Regions from separate parts of the Bradyrhizobium sp. USDA 4341 genome, predicted to be linked through region 4. Evidence: predicted binding sites of a transcription regulator. Region 4 holds the regulator's gene; each other region holds the start of a gene.
The links. Region 4 encodes PhoB, which activates phosphate uptake and scavenging genes when phosphate is short. Its sites were predicted from a motif close to TGTCATNNANCTGTCAT; they were not measured.

Region 1: the regulator PhoB is predicted to act here: its motif matches at 1,798-1,814, upstream of ACVIGB_RS05985 (RNA degradosome polyphosphate kinase).
Region 2: the regulator PhoB is predicted to act here: its motif matches at 1,371-1,387, upstream of ACVIGB_RS38225 (inorganic phosphate transporter).
Region 3: the regulator PhoB is predicted to act here: its motif matches at 1,679-1,695, upstream of ACVIGB_RS32925 (DUF2794 domain-containing protein).

What each region holds. Positions count from the first base shown of each region.
Region 1 is NZ_JBSSGO010000002.1:62,701-65,995, forward strand. It holds gene ACVIGB_RS05985 (RNA degradosome polyphosphate kinase) at 1-1,723, opposite strand, end outside; gene ACVIGB_RS05990 (chromosomal replication initiator DnaA) at 1,856-2,533, opposite strand; gene ACVIGB_RS05995 (CDP-alcohol phosphatidyltransferase family protein) at 2,622-3,164, opposite strand.
Region 2 is NZ_JBSSGO010000002.1:6,810,639-6,813,933, forward strand. It holds gene ACVIGB_RS38215 (hypothetical protein) at 1-549, shown strand, start outside; gene ACVIGB_RS38220 (DUF5413 family protein) at 743-1,177, shown strand; gene ACVIGB_RS38225 (inorganic phosphate transporter) at 1,567-3,087, shown strand; gene ACVIGB_RS38230 (Crp/Fnr family transcriptional regulator) at 3,151-3,295, shown strand, end outside.
Region 3 is NZ_JBSSGO010000002.1:5,640,504-5,643,798, forward strand. It holds gene acnA (aconitate hydratase AcnA) at 1-191, shown strand, start outside; gene ACVIGB_RS32920 (DUF1223 domain-containing protein) at 353-1,114, shown strand; gene ACVIGB_RS32925 (DUF2794 domain-containing protein) at 1,759-2,130, shown strand; gene ACVIGB_RS32930 (N-acetyltransferase family protein) at 2,258-2,803, opposite strand; gene ACVIGB_RS32935 (Bax inhibitor-1/YccA family protein) at 2,893-3,295, opposite strand, start outside.
Region 4 is NZ_JBSSGO010000002.1:6,315,302-6,318,596, reverse strand. It holds gene ACVIGB_RS35960 (aspartate aminotransferase family protein) at 1-312, opposite strand, end outside; gene ACVIGB_RS35955 (GcrA family cell cycle regulator) at 809-1,321, shown strand; gene phoB (phosphate regulon transcriptional regulator PhoB) at 1,624-2,334, opposite strand; gene phoU (phosphate signaling complex protein PhoU) at 2,465-3,181, opposite strand; gene pstB (phosphate ABC transporter ATP-binding protein PstB) at 3,279-3,295, opposite strand, start outside.

The sequences.
Region 1 (3,295 bases), 6.3 Mb from region 4:
CGCCGGCCTGCGAGGCCTCGTACAGCGCGTCGATGATGTCGGGATCGACGAGCGCGTTCATCTTCATCCAGATCGCGCCGTGCCGGCCATGCTTGACGTGGGCGATCTCGCCGTGGATGTGCTCGATGATCCGCTTGCGCAATGTCAGCGGCGACACCGCCATCTTCTCGATGTCGCTCGGCTCGGCATAACCGGTGATGTAGTTGAACACCCGCGCGACGTCGCGGCCGATGATCGGGTCCGACGTAAAGTAGGAGACGTCGGTGTAGATGCGGGCGGTGACCGGATGATAGTTGCCGGTGCCGGTGTGCACATAGGTCGTGAGATTGCCGCCCTCGCGGCGCACCACCATCGACAGCTTGGCGTGCGTCTTCAACTCAATGAAGCCGTAGACGACCTGCACGCCGGCGCGTTCGAGGTCGCGCGCCCAGCGGATATTGGCCTCCTCGTCGAAGCGCGCCTTCAATTCGATCAGCGCGGTCACCGACTTGCCGGCTTCGGCGGCATCCGCCAGCGCGCGCACGATCGGCGAGTTGTTCGAGGTGCGATAGAGCGTCTGCTTGATCGCGACCACGTCGGGATCGCGCGCCGCCTGCTGCAGGAACTGGACGACGACGTCGAAGGATTCGTAGGGGTGATGGACCACCAGATCCTTCTGCCTGATCGCGGCGAAGATATCGCCGCCATGGTCGCGCACGCGCTCGGGATGGCGCGGCACGTAGGGCGGGAATTCGAGGTCAGGGCGATTGAGGCGGGTGAGCTGCGACAGCTCGTTCATCGCGAGCACGCCGTCGACCAGGATCACTTCATCGTCCGCGGCCGACAATGCGTGCTGCACGAAGACGCGCAGCTCTTCGGGCATCGTGGCCTCGATCTCGAGCCGGATCACCGATCCGCGCCGGCGGCGCTTGAGCGCGGTCTCGAACAGGCGAACGAGGTCTTCGGCCTCTTCCTCGATTTCGAGTTCGGAGTCCCTGATGATGCGGAACGCGCCCTGGCCCTTGACGGTGTAGCCGGGGAACAGGCGGCCGATGAACAGACCGGTGGCCTGCTCGAGCGTGATCAGGCGAGCCGGCGCGCCTTCCTTGGTCGAGGGAATGCGGATGAAGCGGTCGATCTTGCCGGGCATGCGGATCAGCGCGTTCATCGCTTTGCCGTCGGCGATCCGCGACAATTGCAACGCGACCGTGAAGCCGAGGTTCGGGATGAACGGGAACGGATGCGCCGGGTCGATCGCCAGCGGGGTCAGCAGCGGGAAGATGTTGTGGAGGAAGTGATCCTCGATCCAGGTGCGTTCGGATTTGGTGACGTCGCGCCCGTCGACCAGCTGGATGCCGACCTTGGACAGGAGCTCGCGCAGGTCGCTCCAGATCGCCTGCTGGTCGGAGGCGAGCTGCGACACGGTCTTGTTGATCATCACCAGCTGCTCGGCCGGCAGCAGGCCGTCCGGGCTGCGCTCGGCAATACCCTCGCGGACCTGGGCCTTGATGCCGGCGACGCGGACCATGAAGAACTCGTCGAGGTTATTCGCCGAAATCGACAGGAAGCGGACCCGCTCCAGCAGGGGATGGCCGAGATTGACCGCTTCCTCGAGCACCCGGCGGTTGAAGTGCAGCCAGGACAGCTCCCGGTTGATGAATCTCTCGGGGCTGGTCGCGACCGCGGGAACGGACGGAAGCTCCGCCTCTTTCTCTTTGATTTCAGGTGCTTGTGCCGAGTCCATCAAGTGCTGGTCCAATTCGGGGCAGGGGGCCGGAGCGGTCTAGCCGAGGGCCGCACAGAACATGTGATATTGCGATGACGTTTCGATGACATTGATGTTCCGCCTGCCTGCGCCGTCAAGCCGCGGGGACGGTCAGGCATCGCGCAGCAGCTCCGCCGCCAACGCCCGGGTCACCGGCCGGCCCAGCCGCAGCGCCTCGGTGTCGAGCAGCTCGACCGCCTGGCGGACGGCGGTATAAGACCGCTCGATCCGGTTGGTCAGGTAGCTGACGAGCGGCTCGTCCACGCTCATCTGGCGGTCGGCGCAGAATTTGACGATCAGGCCACGGAACAGGTGGTCGTCGGGCGGCAGCAGCGTCACCGTCGGCACCGCGCGGAGCCGCGAGCGCAGATCGCGCAGCTCGATCTCGAACGCCGACGGCGGCACGCGCGCCGTGATCAGGACGAAGGCATCGTCCTGGCGTGCGAGATTCATCAGATGGAACATCGCGCGCTCGTCGAAATCCGACGGTCTCAGGTCCTCGACCACCAGCGCGCCGGTCGCGAGCGCCATCGGCACCGTGTCGGCGGTCAGCGCATGCGCCGCGGTCGAGCGCGCGCCGGCGATCTCGGCCCAGATCGCGGCGAGGTGGCTTTTGCCGGAGCCTTCGGACCCCACCAGCAGCATGATTCGGTTCGGCCAGTCGGGCCAGCCGTCGATCAGCGCCAGCGCAGCCTCATTGGCGGGCCCCTCGAGGAAATCGTCGCGGGTCAGTTTCTCCTCGTGCGGCAGGGCCAAGGCCAATTGACGAGGTTGAACGCTACCGGCCACGCAAGTCTCCAAACCACTTCATTTTAGCATGCGCCAACGCTTCGCGTTTGTCGCTGGAAAACCGGTTTCCACTTTTCGGGATCGTGCGCTACCGAGCCTCGATCGTGCTCATGTGCCGCACCCACTCCACGAGATAGAGGGACACCGAACCCAAAGTAAAGATCGTGACCAGACCCATCAGGATCAGGTCGTAGGGGTGCGGCTGAAACCCGAAACCGAGCGAGGCGAGCACCAGGGCCGCGAACGCGACCTGTGCCACCGTGTTCAGCTTCGACACCATCAACGGCTTCATCTCGACCGGCTTGTCGAACAACCATGACACGATCACGGCGGAGACGATCATGATGTCGCGCGACACCACGAGAATCACGATCCAGCGCGGCACCGCGCCCCAGATTCCGAGCGCGACATAGATCGACACCAGCAGCGCCTTGTCGGCGAGCGGGTCGAGCAGGGCGCCGAGTTCGCTCGCCATGTTGAAGCGCTTGGCAAGGAAACCGTCGACCGCGTCCGAGACGCCGGCGATCACGAAGATCGCGAACGCGATCTCCATCTGGCTCGATACGATGGCCCAGACGATCACCGGCACCAGGATGATGCGGCCGAGGGTGATGATATTCGGAATGCTCAACTTGAATCGCTTCCCGGCTAGAAGCCTGATTTTACTCGATATCCGGCTCTTTTGCGCGGCGGCCGGGTGTTATCTACATAGTATCGCGACAGCATTGCCGCGAGCCATTGCGCGGGGGCGGAATTCCTCGT
Region 2 (3,295 bases), 500 kb from region 4:
GTCGCTCCGGTGGCGCAGCGCGTGGTGCTCTATGACGAGGACCCGTCGGATCCGAAGGGCAAGCAATATGTCGGTTCGGTGGTCTGGCGCACCGAGCAGGTCAAGGGCTCGGGCAACCAGAAGCCCGACATCGCCGTGCGCGCCGATATCGACATCCCCGATCGCAAGTTCAAGATGACGATGTCGTTCCGCCGCAACACCGATTCATCGCTGCCGGCGAGCCATACCGCGGAATTGACCTTCATCCTGCCGCAGGACTTCGCCAATGGCGGCGTCGGCAACGTGCCCGGCATCCTGATGAAGTCCAACGAGCAGGCGCGCGGCACGCCGCTGGCCGGGCTCGCGGTCAAGGTCACCGACGGCTTCTTCCTCGTCGGCCTCTCCAACGTCGACGCCGACCGCTCGCGCAATTTGCAGCTCTTGAAGGAGCGCTCCTGGTTCGACGTGCCGCTGGTCTACACCAACCAGCGGCGCGCCATCATCGCGATCGAAAAGGGCGCCCCCGGCGAGCGCGCCTTCAACGACGCGTTCGCCGCGTGGGGTGAGTAACAGCTTCAGCGCTCACCTCGGTACTCACGATCTCATCGCCCGGCTGAGTCCGGGCGATTCCGTATCGCAGCGAAGTCCGGCTGTTGCAGCGCATCGACGCGATGATCCCGGAACATTACCGGGCGCTTTCGATTTTCCCTAGAACCGTCGCGTGACTGCGTTACACTCGCCTGATGTCGGGCAGGGGCACGCCATGAAACGCTATCTGATCTTCGCAGCCATCGGGCCGTTCATCGGCGGTTTCCTGCTGCTGCTCATGACCACCTATCAGTCCGGCTACTGGACCGAGACCAATGGCGGCGAGGTGACGAAGCTCCTCGTCGTGTTCGTGAAGTCGCTGCAATACAATTATCTGTTCGGCATCGTGCCGTCGCTGATGTTCGGCGCGGTCGACGACATCCTGATGCACATGCGGCGGATCACGCCGACGGTACGGATGCTGATCGTAGGTCTCGTGGCGTTCGTCGGCGCGGCGCTGACCTACGCCTCGCACGGCTCCGAAAGCGGCGCCGTGCAGTTCATCCTCTACGGGCTGGTCGGCTTCATCCCAGGCGTGATCACGTCCTGGCTGGCGCACAAATATGCCGAAGAGCAGCACGTGCCGGCGACGCCCGCATCCCAGCATTAGGGCACTACGGGTTGCCTGCCGAAAAGCAGAAATCGTCAGCTTCGACGTGATCGGCGATATCTGGCCGGTCGACGCAATCAGCGCATCGCAGCCGGACAGGAAGCCGTGTCTAACGCACGGCGAGCGACGGGGCGCGCTACTATGGTAGTCTTGTCAATGGATTAGGCGCCGGCCGCAAGCCGGCCGCATTGCCTTTCATGGAACTGTCATATGGACGTCATGTCAGCGTAGTCCAAATGTCACATGGCCGCTTTTGTCCTCCCGCGGCTGTGAGGGCGATCCATGAGCGATGTAGCGTTACCTGGTTCGATCGAGCCTGCGCGTAGCGGCGGGCCCGATCTCGAGGAAGGAAAGGTTTTCATCCTCTCACCGGCATCATCTATCTCGGCGTGATCGGCGCCGCGCTGCTGTTCGTGGCCTACAGCATCTACGCAGACGTTGGCGCCACCGGCGCCGGCAAGACCTCGTATCTCGCGTTCCTGCTGCTGTTCGTGGCGCTGCTGATCTCGCTCGGATTCGAATTCGTCAACGGCTTTCACGACACGGCGAACGCCGTCGCGACCGTGATCTACACGCGCTCGATGCCGGCCCACATTGCCGTGGTCTGGTCGGGGCTCTTCAATCTGATCGGTGTCCTGCTCTCCAGTGGTGCGGTTGCCTTCGGCATCGTCTCGCTGTTGCCGGTCGAACTGATCCTTCAGGTCGGCAGCAGCGCCGGCTTCGCGATGGTGTTTGCGCTGCTGATCGCCGCCATCATCTGGAACGTGGGTACCTGGTATTTTGGTTTGCCTGCCTCGAGTTCGCACACCCTGATCGGATCGATCATGGGCGTGGGTATCGCGAATGCCCTGATGCACGGAAGGGAAGGGACGTCCGGCGTGGACTGGTCGCAGGCCGTCAACACCGGCAAGGCGCTGCTGCTGTCGCCGCTGTTCGGATTTGCGCTCGCTGCCATCCTGCTCTACGGGCTGAAAACCGCGCTGTTGCGCGCAACGCCGGCGCTGTTCGGCGAGCCGAAAGGCGATCAGCCGCCGCCGTGGTGGATCCGCGGCATCCTGATCCTGACCTGTACCCTGGTCAGCTTCTTTCACGGATCGAACGACGGGCAAAAAGGCATGGGTCTCATCATGCTCATCTTGATTGGCGTGGTCCCAACCGCTTACGCACTCAACCGCGCGATGCCTGCAAGTCAGATCGCGGCATTCACCGCGAATTCGGCGGCGGCGAGCAAGGTGATCGAGGATAAGGGAGCCGATCGCAAGGTGACGGGCAATCCGCGTCCGGCGGTGACGAACTACATCGCCCTTCGGCAACTCACCGACGATACCTATCCGTCGCTCGCCGTTCTCGTCGGCGAAATCAGCGACCAGGTCATTCAGTACGGTTCGCTGGCGAAATTTCCGGCCGAGACCGTCGGCAACACGCGTAACGACATGTATCTGGTATCGGAGGCGCTGCGCTCGCTGATGAAGAGCAGCGACAGCGGGCTGAACGATGCCGATGTCGCGACGCTCAATCGCTACAAGGGCTCGCTGGATGCCGCGACCAAATTCATTCCGTCCTGGGTGAAGATTGCGGTCGCGATCGCGCTCGGCCTCGGCACGATGGTTGGCTGGAAGCGGATCGTCGTGACGGTGGGTGAGAAGATCGGCAAGACCCATCTGACCTACGCGCAGGGTGCCTGCGCCGAGATCACGGCGGCGGCGACCATCGCCGCGGCGGACGGATACGGCCTGCCGGTGTCGACGACGCACGTGCTATCGTCCGGCATCGCAGGCACCATGACCGCAAACGGGTCCGGCCTGCAATGGTCGACAATCCGCAACATTGCTATGGCCTGGGTTCTGACCCTGCCGGTGGCGATGCTGATCTCAGGCATTCTCTACTTTGTTTTCGCGCATTTGTTCTAGCCGAAGTAGCAAGACAACCGGATGCAAGAGATCTGCATCCGGGTTCGGGGAAAGGAATTTCGAGTGGCAGATGCAAGCTTCAGCCTTCTGACGGGCAACGATATCGAAACGCGCCTGGTCCGAGCCGGTGGCATTATTTTTCGCGAGGGTGAGGAGGCCAACGAGCTGTTCGTGATCAAGAGCGGCTATGTGCGCATTCAGGTCGGCA
Region 3 (3,295 bases), 670 kb from region 4:
ACGAGAAGGTCACGATCCGCGGGCTGCAGGGCGATTTGAAGCCGCGCCAGACGCTGACGGCCGAAATCGTCTCCGCCGACGGCGGCAAGCGGGACGTCCCGCTGCTCTGCCGCATCGATACGCTGGACGAGCTCGACTACTATCGCAACGGCGGCATCCTGCATTACGTGCTGCGCAAGCTCGCGGCCTAGCGCGGATTTGTGATCAGTGCCTCACTGCTTAGTGAGTAGCGGCTAAAAAGAAGGCGGCCTATGACAAGGCCGCCTTCTGGCGTTCTGGGGCACGCAAGTTCAAGGGACAACTTCATGCTCCGTACAATTACGGATAGAAATCATCACGACTGGTTCGCAGTATGACAGCGATGATGGCCTATAATTCTATCTCGCGATGGTCCAGCGCCCTCGGTTTCTGCGCGATCGTCGCAATCATCCGCCCCGCTCACGCCGATCCGCGTGCTGTCGTCGAACTCTTCACCTCGCAGGGATGCTCGTCCTGTCCGCCCGCGGACAAGATCATCGGTGATCTCGCGAAGGACCCCAACGTCATCGCGCTGAGCATGCCGATCGACTATTGGGACTATCTCGGCTGGAAGGACACGCTGGCCGATTCACGTTTCAGCGCGCGCCAGAAAGCCTATTCGCACATGCGCGGCGACCGCGACGTCTACACGCCGCAAGCCGTGATCAACGGCTCGGCCCATGTGATCGGCAGCGACCGCGCCAGCATCGAGGACGCTATCAAGGACACCGAGAAGAGCGGCAGCGTGATGTCGGTGCCGGTGACGATGACGCTGACCGGCAAGCAGATCAACGTGTCGGTGGCCGCATCGAAATCGCCCGCGGTGTCGCGCGGCGAAGTCTGGATCTGCTCGATCTCGAAGTCGGTGCCGATCTCGATCGCGCGCGGCGAGAACCGCGGCCGCGAGATCACCTACCACAACGTGGTGCGCAATCTGCTGAAGGTCGGTGACTGGAACGGCTCGTCCGGGAGCTGGACCGTGCCGCTGGAGAACATCACGCGCGATGGCGTCGATGCCGCGGCCGTGTACGTCCAGGACGGCAATCGCGACAAGCCGGGCCCGATGCTGGGCGCCGCATTCACCTCGCTTCACTAGAGCCTTTCGGTTCTGATTGATCAGAACCGAAGCTCTAGATTCTTGTTTGACGCGTTTTCTTCACGCGAACCGGTGTCCACTTCGCTCGAAAACGCTCTAACGCTGCGCGGTGCTGGCTTCTGTCAATCGCGTCGTTGGGCCGCACGCATGTTGTCGTGCGGCTCCGCGCGGCGGCAAGCGTGCATCCAGTGATTTGCTGAGAGGGAAGCGCCGAGGCTTTGCGCGTCTTGATCGCGCGTATTCGAGCAGGGCCCCAAAAACAAAAAGGACCAACTTTCGTTGGCCCAGTGTGTTGGGATTTGACTCCCCTGCGAACAGGCCCGATCCCGACGGCCCCGGGGGGCTGGGGGCTGAGGAATCCGGAACCGAAAGGACCGGGCCAACGCAGGATTATCTTTTCGCAGGGCAGCGGGGCGGGCGATGGGCGGAAGTGGGGCAGCAATATGATTCCTCTAACGTTCCCGTGACTCTTCGGTTTTCCGGACAATCCGTCGCGCCTGGCCGTGGTTAAGGGCTGGTTGCATTTCGAATGGCCCCTTGCAGGCTCCGTCGCTTAGCGCAATCATGTCACTCTCGTGACGATCCCGAAGTGGGGGCACCGGCCTTCGGCACCCGATCGTCACCGGGATGACAGGAGGCGCTCGATGAGTTTGATCTCGGAGGATAGTGATCCGAGTGGGAATCGTGCCGCGGCGCGTCCCGCCGCCGCGACCCCTCAGCCCAACCGCGTGACATTCAATCGACTTGAGCTCAACCGCATTCTCAATCTCTACGGCCGCATGGTCGCCGATGGCGAGTGGCGCGACTATGCGATCGATTTCCTGAAGGACCGTGCCGTGTTCTCGGTGTTCCGGCGCGCATCCGAAATGCCGATCTACCGGATCGAGAAGGATCCCCGGCTGGCGCGCAAGCAGGGCATGTACAGCGTGATTTCGGCGACCGGCCTGATCCTGCGCCGCGGCCACGAACTCGAACGGGTGCTGTTCGTGATCGATCGCAAGCTGTCGCTGGTGTAGCAGGATAACTCGGCGCTTCGTAGCCCGGATGAGCGAAGCGACATCCGGGTGCGATCTCGCCGCGCGAACGCGGCTTCCCCGGATATCGCTTCGCTCATCCGGGCTACGGATCGGATATCCAATCCATCTAATCGGCCGGCACCGTCGCCGCGCCTTCGCCGAGCGCGCGCTGCATCATCACGGTATCGAGCCAGCGGCCGAATTTCAGGCCGACATTCGGGTGCGTCCCGATCATCTGAAATCCGCAGCGGCGGTGCAGCCCGATCGAGCCGGCGTTGGCGGAGTCCCCGATCACCGCGATCATCTGCCGGAAGCCGCGCGCGTCGCATTCGGCGATCAGGCGCTCCATCAGCCGGAGGCCGATGCCGCGGCGGTGGACCGCGGGGTCCAGATAGACGGAATTCTCGACGGTGAAGCGATAGGCCGGCCGTGGCCGGTAGGGGCCGGCATAGGCGTAGCGGGCGACGCGGCCGTCGAGCACGGCAACGAAATAAGGGAAGCCGCCATCGATCAGCACGCTATAGCGGCGGGTCATCTCGGCAAGGTCGGGCGGGATCAGCTCGAAGGTCGCAGTGCCGAAGCGCACCGCGTGCGCGTAGATCGCGGTGATCGAGGGCAGGTCCGCCTCGGCGGTCGGCCTGATTTCCGGATTGGATCCCGCGCGATTGGACATGGGCACGACAGTATTTTGCCCCGCGCAAAAGAAAAGCCCCGGCCGCAAGGCCGGGGCTTGGATTGGATCGATCGGCTGGCTCGAGGCGCTTAGTCGCGCTGGCCGAGCAGCTGCAGGAGCAGCGTGAACAGGTTGATGAAGTTCAGGTAGAGCGACAGCGCACCAGTGATTGCCGCACGCTCTGCCATCACGCCACCCTGTGAGGCGTAGCCGTAGATGTAGTCGTTCTTCAGCCGCTGGGTATCCCAGGCGGTGAGGCCCGCGAACACCAGCACGCCGACCACCGAGACGATGAACTGCAGCGCCGAGCTCGCCAGGAACAGGTTGACCAGGCTCGCGATGATGATGCCGATCAAGCCCATGAACAGGAACGAGCCCATGCCGCTCATGTCACGCTTGGTGGTGTAGCCGTAGAGGCTCAGCGCACCGAACGTCGCCGCGGTGATGAAGAACACGCGCACGATCGAGGTGTGCGTGTACACCAGGAAGATC
Region 4 (3,295 bases):
CTCCATCGCTTCCGCGCCGGAATTGCAGAAGAACACGAAGTCGGCAAAGCTCTGCTCGCACAGCCGCGCGGCAAGCACCTCGCCGTCCGGGCTCTTGAACAGGTTCGACATGTGCCAGAGCTTGGTCGCCTGCTCCTGCAGCGCCTTGACCAGATGCGGGTGCGCATGCCCGAGCGCGTTCACCGCGACGCCCGAGGTGAAATCGAGATAGCGGTCGCCATTGGTTGCGATCAGCCAGGCGCCCTCGCCGCGCTCGAAGCCGAGATCGACCCGGGCGAAGACGGGGAGCAGATGCGACGAGGCGTTGGTCATGGCGTTCACTGCCGGTTTGAAGCCGTCAATCGCCGCGCGCCTTGACGCCTACGCAGCAACCGCCAGCTTCGGAAAACAAAACGGCCGCCTTTGCGGGCGGCACGTGCGGGTCATTCTATGCGGCGGCCGGTAAGTGTCAATCGCCAGGAGCCGGCCTTTGCCGGCCTTCCTGCAATGCGAAACCGGCGCAATCCGGAGCATTCCCGTGCGGTGGAAAAGCCTCATAGCAATGCTTAACTTTGTGGGAACATGTGGACGCACGGCCGCGGACTCTTGCGCCAGAGTCACGCCATATTGTAGCGTTTGGCCTGTCGGGTACGACATCTCGTGCGGCAGTACTGGACCCTCTAAGTAGCCTTCGTGTCTCGTGTAAACGTTCGGGCGCAACACCGTGCCCGGCGAGGGCTAAGGGATTCTGGCCGCAGGGATATTTGTCCAGATTGGCTCGCAGCGCCGCTCCGATGACTGGCCGGCGCCATGCGAAAGGAAGAATGCGATGACTGTATTGACCTGGTCCGACGATCGCGTCGAGCAGCTGAAGAAGCTCTGGGAATCCGGCCTCTCGGCCAGCCAGATCGCGGCGGAACTTGGCAATGTGACGCGAAACGCCGTGATCGGCAAAGTGCATCGGCTCGGCCTCTCCGGCCGCGCCAAGGCCCCCTCAACGGCCGCGCCGCGGCAGCGCAAGGCCCGCCCAGCCCAGCACATGATGCGGGTGGCGCGCCCGGTCTCGCGCGGCAACACCGCGCTTGCGCACGCCTTCGAGGTCGAGATGGAGCCCGATCCGATCTCCTTCGACAACGTGGTGCCGATGAGCCAGCGGCTGTCGCTGCTCGAACTCAACGAGGCCACCTGCCACTGGCCGGTCGGAGATCCCTCGAGCCCGGAATTCTTCTTCTGCGGCGGCAAGGCGCTCGCCGGCCTGCCCTATTGCGCGCATCACTCACGCGTCGCCTACCAGCCCGCCAACGATCGCCGCCGGCCGTCGGCGAAGCCACAGATCAAGTAGCACTCGGGAAACCAGCCTGGACTGCAAAAACAAATCCCCGCGAAAGCGGGGATTTTTTTGTGTGATCGTAGCCCGGATGGAGCGAAGCGAAATCCGGGGCGGTGCTTGAAGCGGAGAACGCACTACAAACCGGCGTCGTCCCGGCGAAACCCGGGACCCATAACCACGAATGGGTGTTGTTAGAAAGTCGTCTGGCCGCTTGCCCATTGCGACGGCCGCGGCGTATGGGTCCCGGCTCCCGTGCGCAATTGCGCACTAGGCCGGGACGACGGCGTGTTGCGGCCTATGACTACTGCACGGCCTTACGGCTGTGGCTCGGCCTTCGCGAAGCGGTCGTCGAGCGCATAGCCGGCGCCGCGCACGGTGCGGATCGGATCCTGCTCGCGGCCCGGATTGAGCAGCTTGCGCAGGCGGCCGATATGCACGTCGACGGTCCGCTCATCGATATAGATGTCGCGGCCCCAGACGCTGTCGAGCAGTTGCTCGCGGCTGAACACGCGGCCGGGATGCTCGAGGAAGAATTCGAGCAGCCGATACTCGGTCGGACCGAGATCGATCGGACGTCCCGAGCGCGCCACGCGGCGCTTCTCGCGGTCGAGCTCGATGTCGCCATAGGTCAGCACGGTCGCAAGCCGCTCCGGGCTCGCGCGGCGCAGCAGGCCCTTCACCCGTGCCAGCAATTCGGGCACCGAGAACGGCTTGACGATGTAGTCGTCGGCGCCGGTGGCAAGCCCGCGCACGCGCTCGCTCTCCTCGCCGCGCGCGGTCAGCATGATGATCGGAAGCTGCTTGGTCTCGGGCCGCGCCCGCAGGCGCCGGCACAGCTCGATGCCGGACAGGCCCGGCAGCATCCAGTCCAGTACCACGAGGTCGGGAACGCGCTCCTTCAGGCGGGTGTCGGCATCGTCGCCGCGCCCGACCGTTTCGACATCGTAGCCTTCCGCATCGAGGTTGTAGCGCAACAGTGTCGTCAGCGCTTCCTCGTCTTCGACTACCAGAATGCGTGCGCTCATCGGTTTAAGTTCTCTCTCTGTGATGATCCGTTGCCCAGACGCAAACCGAAACGCTTACTTTCCTGAGCATAATCCCCGCGGAAGCGACTTGTCGTGAAGACAATCCGGCTCCGCGCCTGCGGATCATGTCCTAGGTACCCGGCACCGTGGTGGCAAAGTTGGTCATGTCGCCCTTCGGGCGCTTGTCGGTGATCTGCTGGCCCTCGATCATATAGAACACGGTCTCGGCGATATTGGTGGCATGATCGCCGATCCGCTCGATGTTCTTGGCGCAGAACATCAGATGGATGCAGAACGAGATGTTGCGCGGATCCTCCATCATGTAGGTCAGCAGCTCGCGGAACAGCGAGGTGCAGATCGCATCGACCTCCTCGTCGCCCTTCCAGACGTTCATCGCCGCCGGCAGATCGTGCGCGGCATAGGCGTCGAGCACCGACTTGACCTGCGACAGCACGAGGTCGGTCATGTGCTCAAGGCCGCGGATCAGCTTTAGCGGCTGGAAATCGCTTTCCAGCGCCGCGACGCGCTTGCCCATGTTCTTGGCGAGGTCGCCGATCCGCTCGAGGTCGGTGGCCACGCGCATCGCGCTGACGATTTCGCGCAGGTCAATCGCCATCGGCTGGCGGCGGGCGATCGTCAGCACCGCGCGCTCTTCGATGACGCGCTGCAGATTGTCGATCTCGATGTCGGCGGCGACCACGCGCTTGCCGAGCGCGACGTCGCGACGGATCAGCGCGTCGACCGACTCGGTGATCATCCGCTCGACGAGGCCGCCCATCTCGGCGACCAGGCGGGTCAACTCCTGCAGGTCGCTGTCGAATGCCTTGGCGGTATGTTCAGAAGCCATCGCTTGTCTCCCTCATGATCCCGGGGATCATGATTTGGTGTCCTCAGTTTCGCACGATCCGATCGAAAAACCGGTGCCCACTTTTGCGGATCATGCGCTAGCCGAACCGGCCGG